3 regions of the Lysinibacillus sp. NPDC059133 genome follow, and region 1 is predicted to be linked to each of the others. Evidence: riboswitches for the same ligand, from Rfam matches in the RefSeq annotation. Region 1 holds a riboswitch; each other region holds the start of a gene.

The links. Region 1 has a riboswitch for thiamine pyrophosphate ahead of thiW (energy coupling factor transporter S component ThiW). Riboswitches for the same ligand answer to the same signal wherever they lie in the genome.
Region 2: linked by a shared signal. The riboswitch ahead of ACFXN8_RS03955 (ABC transporter substrate-binding protein) and the one ahead of thiW (energy coupling factor transporter S component ThiW) in region 1 are both predicted to bind thiamine pyrophosphate.
Region 3: linked by a shared signal. The riboswitch ahead of thiT (energy-coupled thiamine transporter ThiT) and the one ahead of thiW (energy coupling factor transporter S component ThiW) in region 1 are both predicted to bind thiamine pyrophosphate.

Annotation. Positions count from the first base shown of each region.
Region 1 is NZ_JBHZDH010000034.1:21,407-28,500, reverse strand. It holds gene ACFXN8_RS17055 (ABC transporter ATP-binding protein) at 1-884, shown strand, start outside; gene ACFXN8_RS17050 (ABC transporter permease) at 874-1,686, shown strand; gene ACFXN8_RS17045 (ABC transporter permease) at 1,683-2,480, shown strand; gene ACFXN8_RS17040 (ABC transporter substrate-binding protein) at 2,477-3,550, shown strand; gene ACFXN8_RS17035 (MFS transporter) at 3,773-4,969, shown strand; TPP riboswitch at 5,037-5,144, shown strand; gene thiW (energy coupling factor transporter S component ThiW) at 5,246-5,746, shown strand; gene ACFXN8_RS17025 (EVE domain-containing protein) at 5,814-6,293, opposite strand; gene ACFXN8_RS17020 (ketosteroid isomerase family protein) at 6,309-6,614, opposite strand; gene ACFXN8_RS17015 (MarR family winged helix-turn-helix transcriptional regulator) at 6,741-7,094, opposite strand, start outside.
Region 2 is NZ_JBHZDH010000004.1:126,336-133,429, reverse strand. It holds gene parE (DNA topoisomerase IV subunit B) at 22-1,998, shown strand; gene parC (DNA topoisomerase IV subunit A) at 1,995-4,427, shown strand; TPP riboswitch at 4,600-4,710, shown strand; gene ACFXN8_RS03955 (ABC transporter substrate-binding protein) at 4,885-5,880, shown strand; gene ACFXN8_RS03950 (thiamine-binding protein) at 5,882-6,172, shown strand; gene ACFXN8_RS03945 (ABC transporter permease) at 6,172-6,942, shown strand; gene ACFXN8_RS03940 (ABC transporter ATP-binding protein) at 6,920-7,094, shown strand, end outside.
Region 3 is NZ_JBHZDH010000021.1:24,736-31,829, reverse strand. It holds gene ACFXN8_RS13055 (helix-turn-helix transcriptional regulator) at 506-715, shown strand; gene ACFXN8_RS13050 (hypothetical protein) at 708-1,091, shown strand; gene ACFXN8_RS13045 (hypothetical protein) at 1,341-1,538, opposite strand; gene thiT (energy-coupled thiamine transporter ThiT) at 1,577-2,137, opposite strand; TPP riboswitch at 2,267-2,374, opposite strand; gene ACFXN8_RS13035 (magnetosome magnetite crystal formation protein family) at 2,500-2,832, shown strand; gene ACFXN8_RS13030 (AAA family ATPase) at 3,039-6,119, opposite strand; gene ACFXN8_RS13025 (exonuclease SbcCD subunit D) at 6,116-7,094, opposite strand, start outside.

The sequences.
Region 1 (7,094 bases):
CAGCAAATGAACGCCAAGTAAATACTGTTTTTCAAGATTATGCTTTGTTTCCTCATTTAAACGTCTTTGAAAACGTCGCATTTGGGCTTCGTATAAAAAAGCTTCCTGAAAGTGAAATTAAAAACCGTGTTGTTGAAGCATTAAAATTCGTTAACTTAGCAGGCTATGGCAATCGTGAAATTTCTGAAATGTCTGGTGGCCAACGTCAACGTGTTGCAATTGCTCGTGCGATTGTGAACGATCCTGAAGTAATTTTACTTGATGAACCTCTTTCAGCTTTAGATTTAAAGCTACGTACAGAAATGCAATATGAGTTACGTGAGTTACAACAACGACTTGGAAAAACATTTGTATTTGTCACACACGATCAAGAAGAAGCACTTGCCATGAGTGATGAAATCTTTGTCTTAAGTGAAGGTGAAATTCAACAATCTGGTACACCGGTAGATATTTATGATGAGCCAATTAACCGCTTCGTTGCTGATTTTATTGGTGAATCAAATATTGTTCCTGGCGTGATGATTGAAGATTTCAAAGTTGAATTTGCTGGTAAAGTTTTTGAATGTGTTGACCAAGGTATGAAGCCAAACGAAAAAATCGATATTGTCATTCGCCCAGAGGATTTAGAAATGACAACAATCGATAAAGGCAAGCTTGTCGTTAAAGTTGATACTCAATTGTTCCGTGGGGTGCATTATGAATTATCTACGTACGACAAAGATGGGAATGAATGGCTCGTGCATTCATTGAAAAAAGCTGAGGTAGGGACAGAAATTGGTTTAGACTTTGATCCAGAAGCAATTCATGTAATGCGCTTAAATGAAACAGAAGAAGAATTCGACAAACGTTTAGAGGCGTATGGAGACGACGAAGATGCAAACTAAGACTTCGAAATCAGCCTTATTTCCATATGTTTTATGGATTGCGTTTTTCGTTATCGCGCCGATTGCACTCGTTGTTTACTATTCCCTACTAGATATACATGGCAATTTCACGCTCGATAACTATAAAGCTTTCTTTTCTTCTGTCTATTTAAAAATGACATTAAGTTCATTCTGGTATGCGTTTTTAATTACGTTCTTTACGTTACTTGTTTCGTATCCAACAGCCTATTTTTTAACGAAGACGAAACATAAACAGCTTTGGCTTTTACTAATTATTATTCCTTCTTGGATTAATCTTTTGTTAAAAACATATGCCTTTATTGGGATTTTCGGCTTGTACGGTCCATTAAATGCATTTATCGAAGTATTTGGTTTTGATCCGAAGCAAATGCTATTCACTGACATTAGCTTTGTGTTCGTATCCGTTTATATTTTTATTCCATTTATGATTTTACCGATTTTCAACTCATTGGATCGTTTAAATCCGGCTCTTGTTTATGCCGCACGTGATTTGGGGGCATCTGCCTTTACTACATTCCGTCGCGTTATATTGCCTTTAACAATGGACGGTGTTAAATCAGGTATTCAAGTTGTATTTATTCCTGCATTATCACTCTTCATGATCACTCGTTTAATTGCAGGAAATCGTGTTATTACACTGGGTACAGCTATTGAACAACAATTCCTTGTAACCCAAAACTGGGGAATGGGTTCAACAATTGCTGTGTTCTTAATTTTATTTATGGTCATCGTTATGTTAATTACAGGACAGAAAAAGGATAAAGGAGGTCGCGTACGATGAAAAAACTATCTGCTACAGCAAGAGTGTATTTAGCGATTGTTTTTATCGTTTTGTATGCACCTATCTTCTATTTAATCTTCTATTCGTTCAATAGTGGCGGATCAATGAATAATTTTGAGTCCTTTACGTTAGAACATTATATAGCCGTATTTGAGGATTCACGTCTACTCGTAATTCTAATTAATACAGTTATCGTCGCATTACTCTCTGCATTGATTTCTACAATCATTGGGACACTAGGAGCTATTGGCATTGTCACTGTTAAAGATTCAAAAATGCGCAATACACTACTTTCTTTAAACAATGTGTTAATTGTTAGCCCGGATGTCATTATTGGTGCAAGCTTCTTAATTTTATTCACAATGATTGGTATTAAATTAGGATTTACTTCTGTGTTAATAGCACATGTAGCGTTCAGTGTCCCAATTGTTGTACTGATGGTCTTACCGAAACTATTAGAAATGAATAAATCATTAATCGATGCTGCATTAGATTTGGGAGCAACGAAAAAAGATGTCTTGATGCGTGTTATTTTACCGTATATTCAACCTGGTATTTTTGCGGGGTTCTTCCTTGCCTTAACGTATTCTCTAGATGATTTTGCGGTAACGTTTTTCGTGACAGGTAACGGCTTCAGTACATTATCTGTTGAAATTTACTCGATGGCACGTGCCGGTATTTCCTTAACGGTTAACGCTATATCTGGTTTAGTATTCTTTGTAACGGTTATCGTCGTAGTTGGCTATTACTTCATTACAAGCCGCGCTAGTAAAAGAACGGGGGGAACTCAATGAAGCAATTAATTCAAGCAACAATCGCCATACTTGTCGTTTCCGCCCTTTTATTCTATGCTGCTGACGCCCTAAGTGCTGGTGGTGGGAAAAGTGGTAAAGATACGTTAACTATCTTTAACTGGGGAGAATATATTGACCCGGATTTACTAAAGCAATTTGAAAAAGAAACAGGCATTCACGTCATTTATGAGACATTTGATTCAAATGAAGCAATGATGACAAAAATTCAACAAGGTGGTACGGCTTACGATATTGCAGTCCCTTCTGAATATATGATTGAAAAAATGAAGGAAGAAAACTTACTTATTCCTTTAGATAAAACGAAAATCCCTAATTTAAAAAATATCGATCCTTATTTTTTAGATTTACCATTTGATGACGACAATAAATATTCTGTTCCATATTTCTGGGGAACAGTCGGTATTGTCTATAATCCAAAGCTCGTTGGAAACCTAGACTTCTCATCTTGGAAGGACTTATGGGATCCTTCATTAAAACGTAAAGTCTTTTTAGTAGACGGTGCACGTGAGGTAATTGGCATGGGCTTAAACAGTCTTGGCTACTCACTCAACTCTTTAAATAACCAGGAGCTACGTAAAGCTACTGATAAACTAATCACATTAGCGCCAAATGTTAAAGCCATTATTGGAGATGAAATTACACCGCTGATGGTTAATAATGAAGCTACTGTAGCACTCACTTGGTCTGGTCAAGCAGCTGACATGTTATCGGAAAATGAAGATTTAGACTTTGCTGTACCAAAGGAAGGCTCAAACTTATGGTTTGACAATATGGTGATCCCAAAAACGTCAAAAAATATAGACGGTGCACATGCCTTCATTAATTTTATGCTAAAAGCTGAATCAGGTGCTAAAAACGCTGATTATGTAGGCTACTCTACCCCTAATACTGCAGCGATGAAGTTAATGGATAAGGAAGTTGTAACTGATCAGCGCTTCTATCCTTCAGAAGAACAACGTAAAACATTGGAAGTTTATACGAACTTAGGCCCTGATTACTTAGGCAAATACAATGAGCTGTTTTTAGAATTTAAAATGAGTATTCGATAAACCATTTTAACCCACTTATAGCTGTTCTCACGTTACAAACGTTGAGAACAGCTTTTTTCGTTTAGCTGGAGGTAAACTTCTGTGGAAAACTAGCAGGTCGTATTTATGTTAAATAAAAGAATCCCTATAACTTTACTAGTGAATCTCAGACTTATAGTCAATAGTAAACGTACAAACCTTGTGGTAGACTGTAGTATATTTGATTAAAGAAAGGGGTATTCGATGACCCAGCAGAAGTCTAACAAGGCGGCTTTGTATATTTTAATGTTTAATATGTTTATCGCAATGGGGAGTATCGGAATTATTATTCCTGTCATGCCTGATTATTTAAAACTATTTGGTGCTGCAGGACAAGTACTTGGTATGTTGATTGCAACGTTCGCCTTTGCACAATTCGTATTTTCTCCAATCGCTGGGAATCTTTCGGATCAATACGGTCGAAAAAATCTCATTATTTTCGGTCTTATCGTAACAGGACTTGCACAAATTGGTTTCGGGCTTTCTACAGATGTATGGATGCTCTTCTTGGCACGCTTTTTAGGTGGTCTTGGTTCTGCATTTGTAGCTCCTCCTATAATGGCTTTTGTAGCAGATGTCACAACGTATGAGGAACGAGGAAAAGGTATGGGTATGCTAGGGGCAGCAATGTCCTTGGGTTTCATGATCGGACCAGGTATCGGTGGATTCCTCTCAAAAGTTAGTTTGCATTTTCCATTCTATACTGCTGGATGTGCAGCTATCTTAGCAGCTATTTTATCGTTCTTTTTATTACCTGCTACAAAACCGAACACTGCGAAAAAAGCGCAGAAGCAGGATAATCTTGCAAAACAGATGGCCCGTTCAGTCCGAATGCCTTATTTTGTCATGCTAATCATCATGCTTGTATTCTCTTTTGGGATTGCTAACTTCCAAACAACATTATCATTATTTGTGACAGAGAAGTTTAATTACACACCTACTGATATCGCTATTATTTTAGTTATGGGCGGCGCTTTTGGTGTTGTTGTACAGATGTTTGTTATTACACCGCTGTTTAATCGCTTCGGCGAAATGAAAGTAGTGTTAGTCAATTTATTTATTGCAGCCGTTTCGATTTTCTTAATATTATTCGCATCTGGTTTTGCACTTATTTTAATTGTAGCGACAATCTTCTCTACAGCTACGACATTGATTCGCCCAGCTGTCAACACATTGATTTCAAAGCTTGCTGAGAATGAACAGGGCTATGCAGCTGGTCTAAACAATGCTTATATGAGTCTTGGTAATATGATTGGTCCAGCTTTAGCAGGTATATTATTCGATTGGAATATGAACAGTCCTTATATATTCGGGTCTATTATTTTAATGGCTTGTTTCTTCCTTGCCCTTATTTGGACAATGAAAAAAGCACCACATCTTATGCATCCTGATACAAAATAGTCTGAAAAGTTATTGACTATTTTTAGTAGTATGCTACATTAATATGTGAAAAACCAAAAGTTCTATTAATTACCACTAGGGGAGTCTTTAAAAGGCTGAGACGTATATTATCATATACGGACCCTTTGAACCTGATCTAGTTCACACTAGCGGAGGGAAGTGTCGACACTTGCTTTTTACTATTAAATGCAAGGCCGCTTCCTATTGTTTTAAGGAAGCGGCTTTTTTGTCTGGTTTATCAGCAATTCACTAAAATACTAAAAAGGAGTGGAGATTATGTCAATTCGAAAATTAACAATCATGGCCTTATTAGTAGCAATTGCCGTAGCAGGTTCTACCTTCGTATCCATACCAACGGGAATTGCGCGTGCCTATCCTGTACAGCATGCTATAAATGTTATTGGCGCTATCATTCTTGGACCAGTGCCTACTGTTATGGTCGCCTTTGTCACAGCTATTATTCGTATTTTAACAGGCACAGGCTCATTATTAGCTATACCTGGCAGTGTCATTGGTGCTTTATGTGCAGCTCTTGCCTATAAATACAGCTGCAAGCAATGGCTAACAGGTGTCGGTGAAATGTTTGGAACAGGTATTATTGCCTCTCTCATTGCAGTACCTTACGCGCATTTAGTAATGGGAACATCCGTTGCTTCTTTATTTTTCATGCCAGCCTTTTTAACCTCAAGTACTATTGGTGCTATGTTAGGCATTGTCATTGCTAGCAATTTGCGTAAGACTGTATTTGTAACTAACCTACACACTCTGCTTAAATAATATTAAAAAACGTTACTTCTTAATGATAATTAATTAAAAAAGTAACGTTTTTTTGTTCCAACTAAATTCATTCATACTTCAATGGTAATCCCATTTCATGAGCAATTAATAAAAAATCTTTTTTACTTATTTCAAAATGACCAAACCTGAATTTATAGCCATATTTCGATGTATCTTCTACAAATTCTAAATAATCTAAGATCCTTTTTATTGGTACAGCCTTTGCTTCTTTATAAAAGTCTATATCTCTTCTAAAAGGAATAAAATTTTCTGCCATTTGGAACTCGTATATTCGCTCGTCCTTTATCCTTCCAATTGCGGTAAATGCTCTTACAGGCTCGTTACCATCTAGACTGTTTTTAGGAGAATAATAAATGATCCAATCTCCTTTTTGCATTCGTTTCAAAGGTCTCTCTTTACCATGACATAACTGGCCGAATCCTCCCTCAACCCCTTTTTGAACATGATTAAGAGATACTACTCCAATCCAATATTTCGTGTCTCTTTCAGGCGTAGGAAGAGGATTTTTATTAGGATTTAATGACATAGCTACCTTCTCCTTTTATTTTGGATTCATCATAAATGATTTTATTTTTTCATTTTCAAGAATCAGCTTCTCTTCCAGAATCACTGGGTTTGGTAAACCATCCCAAGTTGTTGAAACAATTGCGCTACATTCTATATCATCGCCTTCAATATTTTGGATCGTTAATTTAAAGCCTTTCGGCATAGGTGACATGTAAAAGTTCTGTATTTCTTTTTTCCCTTTAAAAGTTTGACCTTTAAAATTTTTCAATTCCCCATGATCTGCATACATATCGGATAAATCTTGGCCCTCTTCTTGTGCTCTTCTTAAATATTCTTCCATAACCTTTACTGCTTTCATCTGTCATCACTCTTTCTTGTTATTTGATAAGGTTATCAATTATGCCTCGGCATAATTGCGTCCGGAGGGTTTAACTTCTTTCAGCAGGTTGCTGAAAAAAGTTAAACCCTATTCACGATTTTCATATACTTTTGTCAAAATGCTTTTCAATTGCTCTTTTTCTTCCAATGAAAGTACATTTAAAACTTCATTCTCAGAAATCGCAAGGGTCTTCATTAATTGTTCTGCCAAATTTCCACCCTGCTCCGTAAGGCCTATTAAATTCTCTCTTCTATTTTCTTGATTTTTCTCCCTATAAACATAATCTCTTCTTTCTAGATCATCGATAAAAAAGCGGACACTGTTTTTATCCAACTTTAGCATCTGTCCTATTTGAATTTGGCTAAGTTTTTTGTCTTTTACAGCCATCATAATCCCGACTTCTCTGGATTTCATTTGAAATTTTTCACTAATATATTGCTC
Region 2 (7,094 bases), on a different contig from region 1:
TGTTTTTTGGAGGGGAATTTTTTGGCGAATAAACAGTCACCAAGCGTCTATAATGATGACGCCATTCAAGTATTAGAAGGATTAGAAGCGGTACGAAAACGACCCGGCATGTATATCGGTTCTACAGATGGCCGTGGACTTCATCACCTAGTATATGAAATCGTAGATAATGCGGTGGATGAAGCACTGGCTGGCTTTGGTTCTCATATCATTGTCCATATTCATAAAGATCAAAGTATCAGCGTTCGAGACTTCGGCCGTGGAATGCCAACAGGTATGCATAAGATGGGGAAACCCACTCCCGAAATTATCTTTACTGTCTTACATGCTGGTGGTAAATTCGGGCAAGGTGGCTATAAAACAAGCGGTGGCTTACATGGTGTAGGTTCTTCTGTTGTTAATGCTTTATCCACTTTTTTAGAAGTAACGATTCATCGGGACGGTAAAAAGTATCGTCAACGCTTTGAAAACGGTGGCCATCCTGTAACAACATTAGAAGAAATAGGACAAACAAAACAAACAGGAACACTTGTTCATTTTCTACCGGATGACACGATTTTCTCTGTAACAAAATACAATTATGATACGCTTGCAGAACGTTTACGAGAGTCAGCATTTTTATTAAAAGGCTTAAAAATTGAGTTAATCGATGAACGCGAGGAAGGCAAAGGTGATGTTTTCTTTTATGAGAACGGCATTGAAGCTTTCGTTGCTTATTTGAATGAGGAAAAGGATGTTCTTCATCCCGTTAAGTATGTGGAAGGGATTCAAGACGATATTGAAGTAGAATTCGCCTTCCAATTCAATGATGGCTACTCTGAAACAATCCTTTCATTTGTTAACAATGTACGTACACGGGACGGTGGAACACATGAAACAGGTGCCAAGTCAGCGTTAACGCGTGTTTTCAATGAATATGCACGAAAAATTGGTCTGTTAAAAGATAAAGATAAAAATCTTGAAGGGACAGACATTCGAGAGGGCTTAGCAGCGATTATTTCTGTTCGTATACCAGAGCATTTATTGCAATTCGAAGGTCAAACGAAGGGGAAACTCGGGACAAGTGAGGCACGCTCGGCAGTAGATAGTGTTGTTTCGGAGCAAATTTTATATGTGCTTGAGGAAAACGCTGAATTGTCTGCCTCTCTTGTGCGTAAAGCTATTCGTGCGCAGCAAGTACGTGAAGCGGCTCGTAAAGCACGTGAAGATGCACGAAACGGCAAGAAAAGCAAAAAAGGCAGTACGATTCTTTCCGGAAAATTAACACCTGCACAATCTCGAAATACGGCGAAAAACGAGCTGTATCTAGTCGAAGGTGACTCTGCTGGAGGATCTGCAAAACAAGGACGAGATCGTACGTTCCAAGCAATTTTACCATTGCGTGGTAAAGTTATTAATACAGAAAAAGCAAAGCTTCAGGATATTATGAAAAACGAGGAAATTTCAACGATTATCCATGCCATTGGTGCTGGCGTCGGAACAGATTTCTCTGTCGAGGATTCATCGTATGACAAAGTCGTGATTATGACCGATGCTGATACGGACGGAGCGCATATTCAAGTGCTGCTATTAACGTTCTTCTATCGCTATATGCGACCATTGATTGAAGCTGGAAAGGTATTTATCGCATTACCACCACTTTATAAAGTATCACGGGGTACTGGTAAAAAAGAAGTGATTGAATATGCTTGGACCGAAAAAGATTTACAAATGGCCATTAAAAAAGTTGGTAAGGGTTACATATTACAGCGCTATAAAGGTCTTGGTGAGATGAATGCTGACCAGCTGTGGGATACGACAATGAACCCTGAAACGCGTACATTAATTCGTGTAACGATTGAGGATGGCGCACGTGCTGAGAGACGTGTGACAACATTAATGGGCGATAAGGTAGAGCCGCGCCGTAAATGGATCGAAGCTAATGTAGACTTCGGTATGGAGGATGATTCAAATATTTTAGAAAATGAATTCATCCAACAAGAGGAGGACCAAGCATGAGTAGTACGGAAAAATTCCAAGATTTGCCTTTAGAAGAAGTGATGGGTGACCGCTTTGGTCGCTATAGTAAATATATTATACAAGACCGCGCGTTGCCTGATGCACGTGACGGTCTTAAGCCTGTGCAACGACGTATTTTATATGCGATGTTTACAGAGGGCAATACGAACGAAAAACCATTCCGTAAATCAGCCAAAACTGTCGGTAATGTTATCGGTAATTATCACCCACATGGTGACAGCTCCGTATATGAAGCGATGGTGCGCATGAGTCAGGATTGGAAGGCGCGCCATATGCTTATTGAAATGCATGGGAATAACGGCTCTGTTGATGGTGACCCACCGGCAGCGATGCGTTATACAGAGGCAAGGCTTTCTGCAATTGCAGCGGAAATGCTCCGTGATATTGGCAAGAAAACCGTTGAATTTGTACCGAACTTTGATGATCAGGATATGGAGCCGACTGTTTTACCAGCTCGTTTCCCGAACTTACTAGTCAATGGCTCAACGGGTATTTCGGCCGGTTATGCCACAGACATTCCTCCTCACGCACTTGATGAGGTGCTAGACGGTGTTCTCATGCGCTTAGATAAGCCGAACACTACTGTTGATGAATTAATGACTGTTATTAAAGGGCCTGATTTCCCAACAGGTGGGATCATTCAAGGTGTCGATGGTATTAAAAAGGCGTATGAGACTGGTCGCGGTAAAATTATCGTGCGCGCTCAAGCAGCCGTGGAGCCAATTAAAGGTGGCAAAGAACAAATCGTTATTACGGAATTACCGTATGATGTCAATAAAGCAAATCTTGTGAAGAAAATCGATGAGCAACGCGTAGATAAACGACTTGAAGGAATTGCAGAAATTCGCGATGAATCGGATCGTACCGGCCTACGTGTTGTCATTGAACTGAAAAAAGATGTTCCTGGACAAGGGATTTTACAATACTTGTTCAAAACAACTGATTTACAAGTAGCCTATAATTTTAATATGATCGCTATCCATAATCGTCGTCCGACAATGATGACATTGCCATTGTTACTGGATTCTTATATTGTCCATCAAAAGGAAGTTGTGACGAACCGCTCCATTTATGATTTACAAAGAGCTAAAGATCGTTCGCATATCGTTGATGGCTTGATAAAGGCGCTTTCTATTTTAGATGAAGTTATTGCAACGATTCGTTCGTCTAATGATAAACGAGATGCGAAAACGAATTTACAGGTGAAATTTGACTTTACAGAAGTGCAATCAGAGGCAATCGTTAGCTTGCAATTATACCGATTAACGAATACAGATATTACAGAGCTTCGCCATGAACAGGATGAACTAAATAAACTGATCGCCAAGCTTGAAGGTATTCTTAATAGTGAAGCAAAGCTTGTACGTGTTATTAAACAGGAACTACTTGACATTAAAAAGCGCTTTGCAGAGCCACGTCGTTCAAAAATCGAACAAGAAATTGAAGAAATCAAAATTACGTTAGATGTCCTTGTCCCAAGTGAAGAGGTCGTAGTGACTGTCACAAAGGATGGCTATATTAAGCGTACATCTACACGTTCACATGCAGCTTCGAATGGTCAGGATTTTGCGATGAAGGATTCCGATTATTTGTTATATGAAGAAAATTTAAATACGCAGCATCATCTATTGCTATTCACAAACCGAGGCAATTATATTTATCAGCCTGTCCATGAGCTACCAGATATTCGTTGGAAGGATCTTGGTCAGCATATTTCAAGTATTGTGCCGACCGGAGAAGATGAATCTATTATTGCTGTATACGGTTTTGAGACATTCGAACAGGCTAATACGTATATTTTAACGGCTACGAAAGATGGACAAATTAAACGCTCATCTGTAGCAGATTATGCTGTAACACGCTATTCGAAACCGATAAAAACGATGAATGTCAAGTCGGGAGATGAAATGATTTTTGCAGGTATCGTGACGGACGAGGTAGAACTAATGTTAACGACAGATACTGCCTATGCTATTCGTTTCCCAATGGAGGAATTACCAGTAACGGGTGTGAAAACGGGCGGCGTCAAAGGGATTACGCTGAAAGACGGAGAAGCATTAGTCGGTATCAATGTTTTACCGCCAAATGACACGGCCTATGTGGCGATTGTCACGCAGCGCGGTGCGGTGAAGAAAATGAATGTAGCCGAGGTAGAGCTGGCTAGTCGTGCAAAACGCGGCTTAAAAGTATTAACAGAGTTAAAAGCGAACCCACATCGTATCGTGGCTGTAGTTAAGGTAACTGGTGGGGAACAGCTAACGATCGAGACGGAAAAAGGCGTGCAAGAGATTCTTGACGTACAAGCATTAACGCGAGCAGATCGACACTCCAACGGCTCCTTTAAAGTAGATATAGCTGCTGACGGTGCCATTTCACATGTGTTCACGGTCAAAAAAGAAGAAAAGTAAAATTAGTTTTCTAGCCCAGCTCCTTTTGAGAGCTGGGCTTTTTTTAGTAAATTGAAACCAATCAGCTTTGTGCTTTGGTGTGGCTGTTTAATAATAATTCAGCGCTATCGGTAAACAGCCACTTGTCATTTCGTGATAGATATGGGTATAATAATCACGAAAAGTTCATATGGAAAGAATGTAGGGGGGCTGGTAGTTGCCAGCTGAGATTGTGTCCGATAGACGCTGACCCTTTGAACCTGATTTGGCTCGTACCAGCGTAGGGAACATCTATTCAAAAAAAGAAAGTTTTTGATACTGATTGTAAAACGTCTGGGAGGAATCCTGGGCGTTTTTTTATGTTTTCAGACTTTTGTTGCATGCACATACCTTACGTGTAAACAGACCGTGAACGGTTTCTGCTGGTAAAGACATTCATTCATGAACACTTTCACACTACTTACTTGGAGGATTCAACATGAAAAAATGGTTATTGATCCTGATGGCTGCACTTTTAACATTAGTGGGTTGTAGCGAAAAAGAGGCTAAAAAGGATGCTAAAGGGTTAACAAAAGTATCAGTCGTTCTTGATTGGACACCGAATACAAATCATACCGGTTTATATGTAGCGGAAAAGCTTGGCTACTTTAAGGATCAGGGCTTAGATGTTGATATTTTATTACCTGGCGAAACCGGTGCAGATCAGCTTGTGGCATCTGGGAAGGCTCAGTTTGGCGTAAGCTATCAGGAAGGAATTACACAGGCTCGTGTGCAGGATGTACCTTTAGTATCGATTGCAGCGATTATTCAACATAATACTTCTGGCTTCGCATCTATTGCATCGAAAGGGATTTCGTCACCAAAGGATTTTGAAGGTAAAACATACGGTGGCTGGGGTGCACCACTTGAAAAGGCTGTACTACAATCACTTATGCAAACAAAAAATGCGGATATTAATAAGTTAGATATCGTCAATGCTGGTGATTTAGATTTCTTCACAATGATGAAAAAAGATATTGATTTTGCGTGGATTTATTATGCATGGACAGGTATTGAAGCAGAACTTCGTGGCGAAAAGCTAAACATGCTTTATTTAACAGATTATAGCGAGCAGTTAGATTATTACACACCTGTACTTGCTACAAATGAAAAAATGATTAAGGATGATCCTGAGACGGTCAAAGCATTTGTCGCTGCTGCAGCAAAGGGCTATGAATATGCGATAAATCATCCAAATGAAGCAGCTGATATTTTACTAGAAGCGGTACCTGATTTAGATAAGAACCTTGTGCATAAAAGTCAGGAATGGCTAGCAGATAAGTATCAAGACGACGCTGCACAATGGGGCGAGCAAAAGCTAGCTGTCTGGGAAAATTACGCGAAATGGATGGCCGACAACAAAGTTTTAGAGGGCGAATTTAACGCAGAACAAGCATTTACAAACGACTTTTTACCGAAAAAGGAGACAAAGTAATATGGCAAACTCATTAATAAGTGTACAAATTATACCGAAAACTGAAAAATATGAGGATGTGATCCCATATGTCGATGCAGCGATTGCGGTTATCGACGCTTCAGGAGTTAAATATGAAGTTCACCCACTAGAAACGACAATGGAGGGTGAACTATCGATTTTGCTACAAATCATTGAAAAAATGAATGACAAGATGATTGAGCTGGGCGCGATCAATGTCATCACGCAAGTGAAAATTTTATATCAGCCATCTGGTATTACAATGGGTACATTGACGGAGAAATACCAGTGATGAAGCAAGCTTTCAAACAAGGAAGGACGATAATTTTTATCGCCTTCCTCTTATTCATATGGGAACTAATTGTCCGTTTTGCTGATACTCCACATTGGCTTTTGCCTGCACCGAGTGCCATTTTGAAAGAAGGTTTTCAATCGTATGAGACGTTTGTGCCACATGCTTTAGCGACTGTTCAATTAGCACTTCTAGGTCTTGCCATCGGGATATCATTTGGGCTAACGGTTGCTGTGCTATTACATCGTTTTACGTTTGTCAGGGAGCTATTTTATCCTATTCTCATTATGTCGCAGAATATCCCTATACTTGTCCTAGCACCGTTATTAATCATTTGGTTTGGCTTCGGTTTATTGCCAAAGCTCATTATTATTTGTCTTGTGTGCTTTTTCCCTATTGTTATTTCGGCAATGGATGGCTTTCGTCAAACTTCGCCTGAGCTGAAGCATTATTTTGAGATGATTGGTGCAACGAAAGCACAAACCTTTTGGAAGCTTGAATGGCCTTATGCGTATCCAGCGATTTTTTCAGGCATAAAGATTGCGGCAACCTATAGCGTCATGGGGGCTGTCATTGCGGAATGGCTAGGTGCGAAAATGGGGATTGGTGTTTATATGACATTAGCACAATCTTCATTTCGAACGGATCGAGTATTTGTAGCGATTTTTGCCATCGTATGTTTAAGTTTACTATTATTTAGTGCTATTCGACTTTTAGAAAAATTTGTTGTGAAGGGGAGAGGACGCCATGCTAAGTATTCAAAACATTGATAAATCCTTTGATGCTCTTCCTGTCATTTGTAATTTATCTTTTGAGGTGAAGGACGGGGAATTTGTGGCGATTATTGGTCCGTCAGGCAGTGGAAAAAGTACACTCTTTCAATTAATTGGCGGTGTTTCTTCTATTGATAAGGGTGCCATTT
Region 3 (7,094 bases), on a different contig from region 1:
CTTCGCTTTCGCGCAGAGAATGATACCTTCCTCAAAAGCTTAAGTAAACCTTTAAGGATGTCTAAAATTTTACTTTGAGCGTAAAATTTGTGATATCGCGAATACAGCTATACTTGTTCTTGTTGTTCTTGTTGTTCTTGTTGTTCTTGTTGTTCTTGCGCTACAATTATTGGATGTTTAGGCTGTTATACTTGCGCTTTTTCGGTTGGTTGGTGTTCAGCTAAATGCGCTAGTTAATTAGGGTATTAGTTTTCTTAAGAAGACTAATTAACCCCCCGACAAAAATTCAATTTATTGAATTTGTCGGGGGGGTTTTTACTTAGCCATTAGTCATCAAATTTATAAAAGCTTAACTATTTATTGGGGTCTCGTCAGATTTATTCGGATTTACAACGTTAAGGAAAGAATTGTTACCAAACGACGCTTTTGGAACTTGTTTTTCATAAGAATGTAAAGTAAACTTTACTTAAAGTAAAACTAACTTTACATTAAAGGGGGCTTTACTATCAAAAATAATATTAAGGTTTTACGAGCTCAACATAATATGACGCAGGACCAATTAGCAGAAAAACTTTCTGTTTCTAGACAAACCATCATTTCACTTGAAAAAGAGAAATATAACCCGTCTATTATTTTAGCCTTTAAATTAGCAGAAATTTTCAACTGTAAGATTGAAGATATATTTATATATGAGGGGGGGATTTTGAATGAATAAAGCACGTAAAAATCAGTTGGCATTCTTATTTTTAGCTATTATTATGATTCCAATGGGGATTTATCTAAATTACTCAGATATTGTAAATGGTCAATTTTCAGAAGCCATTATGTGTTTTTTCTTAGGAACAAGTGCATTAATGATGGCATATTTATCACCACATTTATATCCAAAAGATGAGCGTACAAAAGAAATTATAGGCAAGAGTATGACAGCAAATTATTTTACGTTATTTGCGGCAATTACAATTCTATTTCTAATAGTTGGAGCACTAGAACCTAACACTTTAAGTGCCACACAAGTTTTAACTATTTTATTTTGTATTATGGTTACATCAATCCCATTAACAATGGTTATTTATTCGAAACTGATTTAATGATTAATCTATACAAAAACATACAAATAACGTTCCCAAATGAAAGTTTAGAAACGAACGTTGTGAAATCAACGTTTTGTGGCTTTTCTTATGAACATTGTTTTATAAGAGCCTTGCTACATCTAGTGTAATAAGGCTCTTTAAAGTTGATGAATTTCTATACATTTAAAAGGTGTTTGTACTTAAAAATCATTAATAAAGTTGTTTGATTCTTATTGAACTAAAGCCCTCGTAGCCAATAAAGATTTCTTATTTTTTCAATTCTTCACTCTTTGAAATCTTTAAATAAAAATCATATAAATCTCTTGCCGTTTGTTGGATAAATTCATCGTCGCCACTTCCATTTATTGCAGTATCCAATTTTTCATACGTAATTAATAAAAGGGCTTTAGCTTCTGATTCACTTAATTGTTGAATCCCTTTCTTCACTTTCTCAATTTCTAACAATAAAATAAAACCCTCCACTCGTGTGAAGGGCAAAATAGTTATGATTTTCGTTGCATTAATTGAGGGGCTGCCGTAAATAACAGAACACCGACAATCGCTGTTAAAATCGTTGCTGGTAGCATATATGTTCCATTATAGATAATTGAATAAATCCATGCGTTTTGATCGCCAGCATATTCTGCGAAAAATACGGCGCCTCCAATAGTATGTGCTGCATAACGTAAAAAGCCCGCTAATACAGTTCCTAAAATAATATAAAGCGCCATTTTCTTTTTGTTTAAATCTTTTGCAGCCTCAAGCACTGGTCCACGCACAACGGCCGCCAAGCCTACTACTGTAAAGGCAACACCATAATCAAGTGTTCCTTGAAGCCAATGTATAATATAGGCACCAAACATTGTTTGCATAACACCAATGAGTAAACCTGTTGTCATGCCTGGAATAAGGCCCCAGCGGAATGCTATTAAAATTATTGGCACCATCACTAGACTAACAGAGCCTCCTTGTGCCCATACTTTAAAGGAAACCTGATCAAGCACAAGACCAATCGCTGCGAATATCGCAATCTCCACAAGCATTAAAAGTTTTTTATTGTCCATCATTATTCTCTCCTTTGTTCCGATGTAGGATACAAGAACAGGAATAGAAATCAGTGAGCAAATATGTCCCTGTCTGGCGTCATAAAGATAAAAAAACGATGCCAGGACAGAGCCTCACATCGTCAAAGTGTCGGTTTCTATCCACATCCCTACGCAAGCGTTAACTTACAGGTTCAAAGAGTCAAGGCATTTCGTGCCCAGTCTCAGCTGACATCATCAGCTCCCCTTGTGGTCGTTACATCTTAATTTTGTTGAACAACCTCATTGTACGCAAACACTGTAACGATTACAACCTCTTCTACATTAATTTTTTGAAACTTTGCTGTTTTTCATGCGTAAATATTAAAAAAGGAGGTACAACTATGGAGAACCAAAAAATTTTATCTGCCTTTAGTTATCTCAGTATTTTATTCGCACCCTTTATTGTGCCATTAGTCGTTTACTTTGTTACAAAAGATAGCGACGTAAAGAGTCACTCTATTCGAGCACTAATATCACATTTAATCCCAGTAGCGTTTGGAATTATATTTTTTGCAGTCTTTATTTTCTCAACTTTATCATTCAACACTTTTGAACCAGATTCAGGTAGCAGTAATTTTCTTATCATTTGGTTAGGTTCATTCGCAATTTACATTCTTGTTTCAATAGGTATCGTCATTTGGAATATTATTCAAGCTGTTCGCGTTATCCGATAAGTTTTCATTCAACCTTGGACAGATAGTACTAAAAGGAGCTGTTATTTTGTGAAAGTATCTAAAGTTGTCAAAACCGCCGTTAAATTAGCACCTATCGTTATTCCAATTGTAAAAAAAGTAATCGCTGTAAAAAAAGGAGCAAATCCTAACGTAACTAAAAAGTGATAAAAGGCGTATTTCCCATACAACGGAAATACGCCTCTTTTTTATTTCACTTCAAAATATGTTTGACTATGACCGTTCATTGTTTTTTCAACATGCAACACTGCAGGCATTGTAGCTTTTAACTCTGCAACGTGTGAAATGACGCCAATCATGCGTCCGGAATCCTGTAAATCAATAAGCGTATCAATCGCCTTATTTAACGCTTCTTCATCGAGAGAACCAAAGCCCTCATCAATAAACATTGTTTCAATGCGGATATTACCTTGAAAACTTTGAATGACATCTGCCATACCAAGGGCAAGACTTAAAGACGCATTAAACTTTTCTCCCCCTGATAATGTTTTCACATCTCGTAATTGATCCGTATAGGCATCATACACATCTAGCCCAAGCCCACTTTGCTTAGCATGCTTTTCTAATCGATCTGAACGTCGGAGCTCAAATTGACCATTAGATAAATGATAAAGCCGGACATTCGCTGCCTCTGTAATTTTATCTAAATAATTGATTTGAATATAACGTTCAAAGGACAGTTTTTTCGCATTTTGTCCATTTAACATTGCATAAAGTTCCTTAACTTGTCCCGCTTCTTTTTCAAGTAAGCGTATTTCCAGCTCCGCTTCCTCTACTTTTTCGATAAAGTCTGCGCAAGCTTTCGCAAATCCTTCGATCTGTTGCAATACTTTAAAGGCTTCCTCATATGTGACACGAAGCATCTCTAACTTTTCTTCCATCGCCGTTAAATCTTGCTTCTCTTGTCCTTTAAGATGCTTCGTTCCCTCAGCAATTTGTACTTGTAATGTGTGGATTTGCAATGCATAATCACTGCAAGCCTTCCGTAAAGCTTCTATTTGCAACACGCTACGCTTCCCAGTAGCAAATTCTTCATAGCTTTCAAAGCCTGCTTCCGTCATACTTACTGAAAATTGCTCGCGCTTTTCATCCATTTTCAGCTTTAATTCCTCAAAAGCCTGTTTCGCAATTTCTACGGTCATTCTAGCATTATTTGCTGCTTCCTTAGCAGATTGCAGATTTTGTTGACTGAGATTCCATGCAGTTTGTAAGGCAACCTTTTGTGAACCTATATCAGCTATCGCCTGCTTCAATGCTTGAAGCGTCTTAAGATTTTCTGGAATATGCTTTTGCTGCTCTTCCACAATTGCTTGTTGCTTAGTCAATTCCTTCGCCTTTTCAGCTAAATATTGCTCTAGTTTTATGTGCTTTTCTTGTACCTGCTCCAGTCGTGCACGATGATCCTTTTGTTGCAAGCGTACATCAGATAATTGATTGCTCACTACTTTTAAGATTGTAATTTGTTGTTCTATATTTTGTAAGGAAGCTACAATTTGTGCTTGATTCGATCGATCGATTTCATTCGTCTCTAACTGTTCTAGCGCCTCTTGTAGAAGATGCTTAGTAGAATTCAATAAAGCTTCTTTCTCTAAAAACTTGCGCTCATCAGTAGTAGCGTTTCCTCGTAAAGTTTCTACTTGTGCTAATTCGATCATCTCTAATTGCTCAGAATGTGTTTCGAGATGTGTTGTACTACCGCATACTGGGCAAGGCTCTCCGTCCTTAAGCTGCTGTGCTAAAATACTTGCCTGACTCGCAATCCATTGCTGCTCCAGCTTTTGAAGAGCCTGCTTACTTTCTTGATAACGGACATTAGTAATGGCTACATCTTGCTCCGTCGTTTCAACTGCTCTCGTGTATTTTTCAACTTGTGCTAGTAATGATACTTGCTCTTTCAGCTTCGGTAGCTGTTCTAAATAACTTTCATATGGCTCAAGTTGTTTTTCATATTGATCAATTGTTTTTGCTAGTTGCTGAACTTGCATTTGTCCTGTTTCTACGATTTTACTATTATCGTCTACTGCTAGCTTTGCTGTTGCAACATATTGTTCAGCTATTTGCATTTGCTGCAGATTGTTCTCATACGCCTCGAATGTTGGTAATAATGCTTGCAGCTGTATCTCCTGTTGTAGAACGTGTTGACGTTCAGGTTCTTTCGCCTCTTCAACGTTAAACTTTTCCTGTGCTATCTTTAACTGAGCTTCTGCGTTTTGCAGCTCTGTCATTGCTTGCTGAAAAGATTGTTCTTTACGATTTTGCTCAGCACGTAAATCGATGCATTGTTGCTCAAGTATGACAAGACGTTCTGCTTTCTCTGCTAATGCAATTTCACGTTCTTTTGCGCTATATACATCTTGTTCTTGTAACAATGCTTGCAGACGGTTTTGACGATTCGTTTGCTCATCAAATTGCTCATTCAATGTTTTCGCCATACTATAAAACTCTTGCTCTTTTTGATGTTGCGCATAAGCTTCTTTATAGCGTTGCTGTTCCAATTGTATGCACTCAGTATAGTAGGTCTGCTCTTCTTCCAGAGCCTTCTTTAGCTGATGCATATTTTCGGTATTGTTAGTAATGCACGTAAATAAAGATGACGAACGCTGTGGCAAAGCCCCCGCAATTTGGCCAAGAAGATGCTCCTTTAATTGTTTCGCACGTAGTAGATCACTTTCCGCTTCTTTTCGTTTCGCATCAAGTCTTTTTGTCATTACACCAAAACGGTCTGTTTTAAAAATCTTGCGCAAAATGACTTCTTTATTCGTAGAATCTGAGGTTAATAGCTTGCGAAATTCACCTTGTGGCAGCATAACAATTTGACTAAATTGGTCCTTTGTGAGGCCTATTATTTCCTGTAGCTTTTTATCTACCTCAAGCGTTTGCTGCTTTTCTACAATACTATAATCAAGTGTGTCTCCTTTGATTTCAGCCAGTTCTATTTTCTTACCAGTAACACTTTTGTTCTTTTCTTTAATATGACCTGGCTGACGTAAAATTTGATAGACCCTATCATGCATTTCAAAAACGAGTTCCACCGCAGTATACGCATCATCATCTGCAAACCCACTTCGTAGCATAGCAGTATCCTGACGATCTTCACCGCTACCCGCTCCGTAAAGTGCATAGCATATAGCATCAAAAATCGTCGTTTTCCCTGCACCTGTTTTTCCGGAAATCGCAAATAGGCGATGCTCACCAAGCTGTTGAAAATCAATAACCTCTGTATTTTTATATGGACCGAATGCAGTAATCGTTAACTTTAAAGGCTTCATTTTACTGTCTCCCGCTCTTCATCTAATAATTCTTGCAGCATCTCTGTAAATAGACGCTCTGTATCTTGATCTGGCTGTACGCCAATAATATCTGTAAAAAATGATCGGAATAAATCGATGTCTTCTATCTTCTCTGTCTCAACCACTTGAATTTCATGTGGTACTTCTTGGTGTATCGCTTTACGCTCGATATGCATCGCATGAGGAAACACTGTACGAATACGTTCCATCGGCGAAGTTACTGGCGTAGTATCTGATAAGCGTACAAATACATAATCATCACTCGGTGGTAATTGCAATAAATCATCCATTAAACCCTCTACCACACGTAAATCTCGTCTCGCTATAAACTTACGCTTCGTGACAGTAATTTCTCCCTGTGCATCTAGCTCAACAATTAAAAAGCCCTTCTCATGTAGGTGCTCAGATAATGAATACTTCAATGGAGAACCGGCATATCGAATCGTTTCATTCAACACAAAATGCGCTTTATGCAAATGTCCAAGTGCAGTGTAATGAAAAGACTTAAACAACGCTGCATTTACGCAATCCGAGCCCCCTATTGATAAAGGTCGCTCTGATTCACTCGTATTCGCTTCCTCTTCCCCATACTTCGTCACAAAGGCATGTCCAACAAAAACGTTGCGTTTTGTTGGATCTAAACTTTGCCCAATATGTTCGATAATTTTTTCCATCGCCTCTTGATGCGAACGAATGGAATCATCCTCTAAGATAGTCCGTACTGAAGCTGGCTCTGCATATGGTACGAGATGAAAATGTACTTCGCCATACTCATCATGCAAAACGATCGGTGCATGGTCTTTCGTAAACTGGCCTTTAATATATAATCCACTATCACTCATTAAACTACTGCCAAAGTTCAATCGACCTGCACTATCGTGGTTCCCAGCAACTGCTATCACAGGGATTTTTTTATCAAGCACAATTTCCGCTAAAATATCATTTAGTAAATTC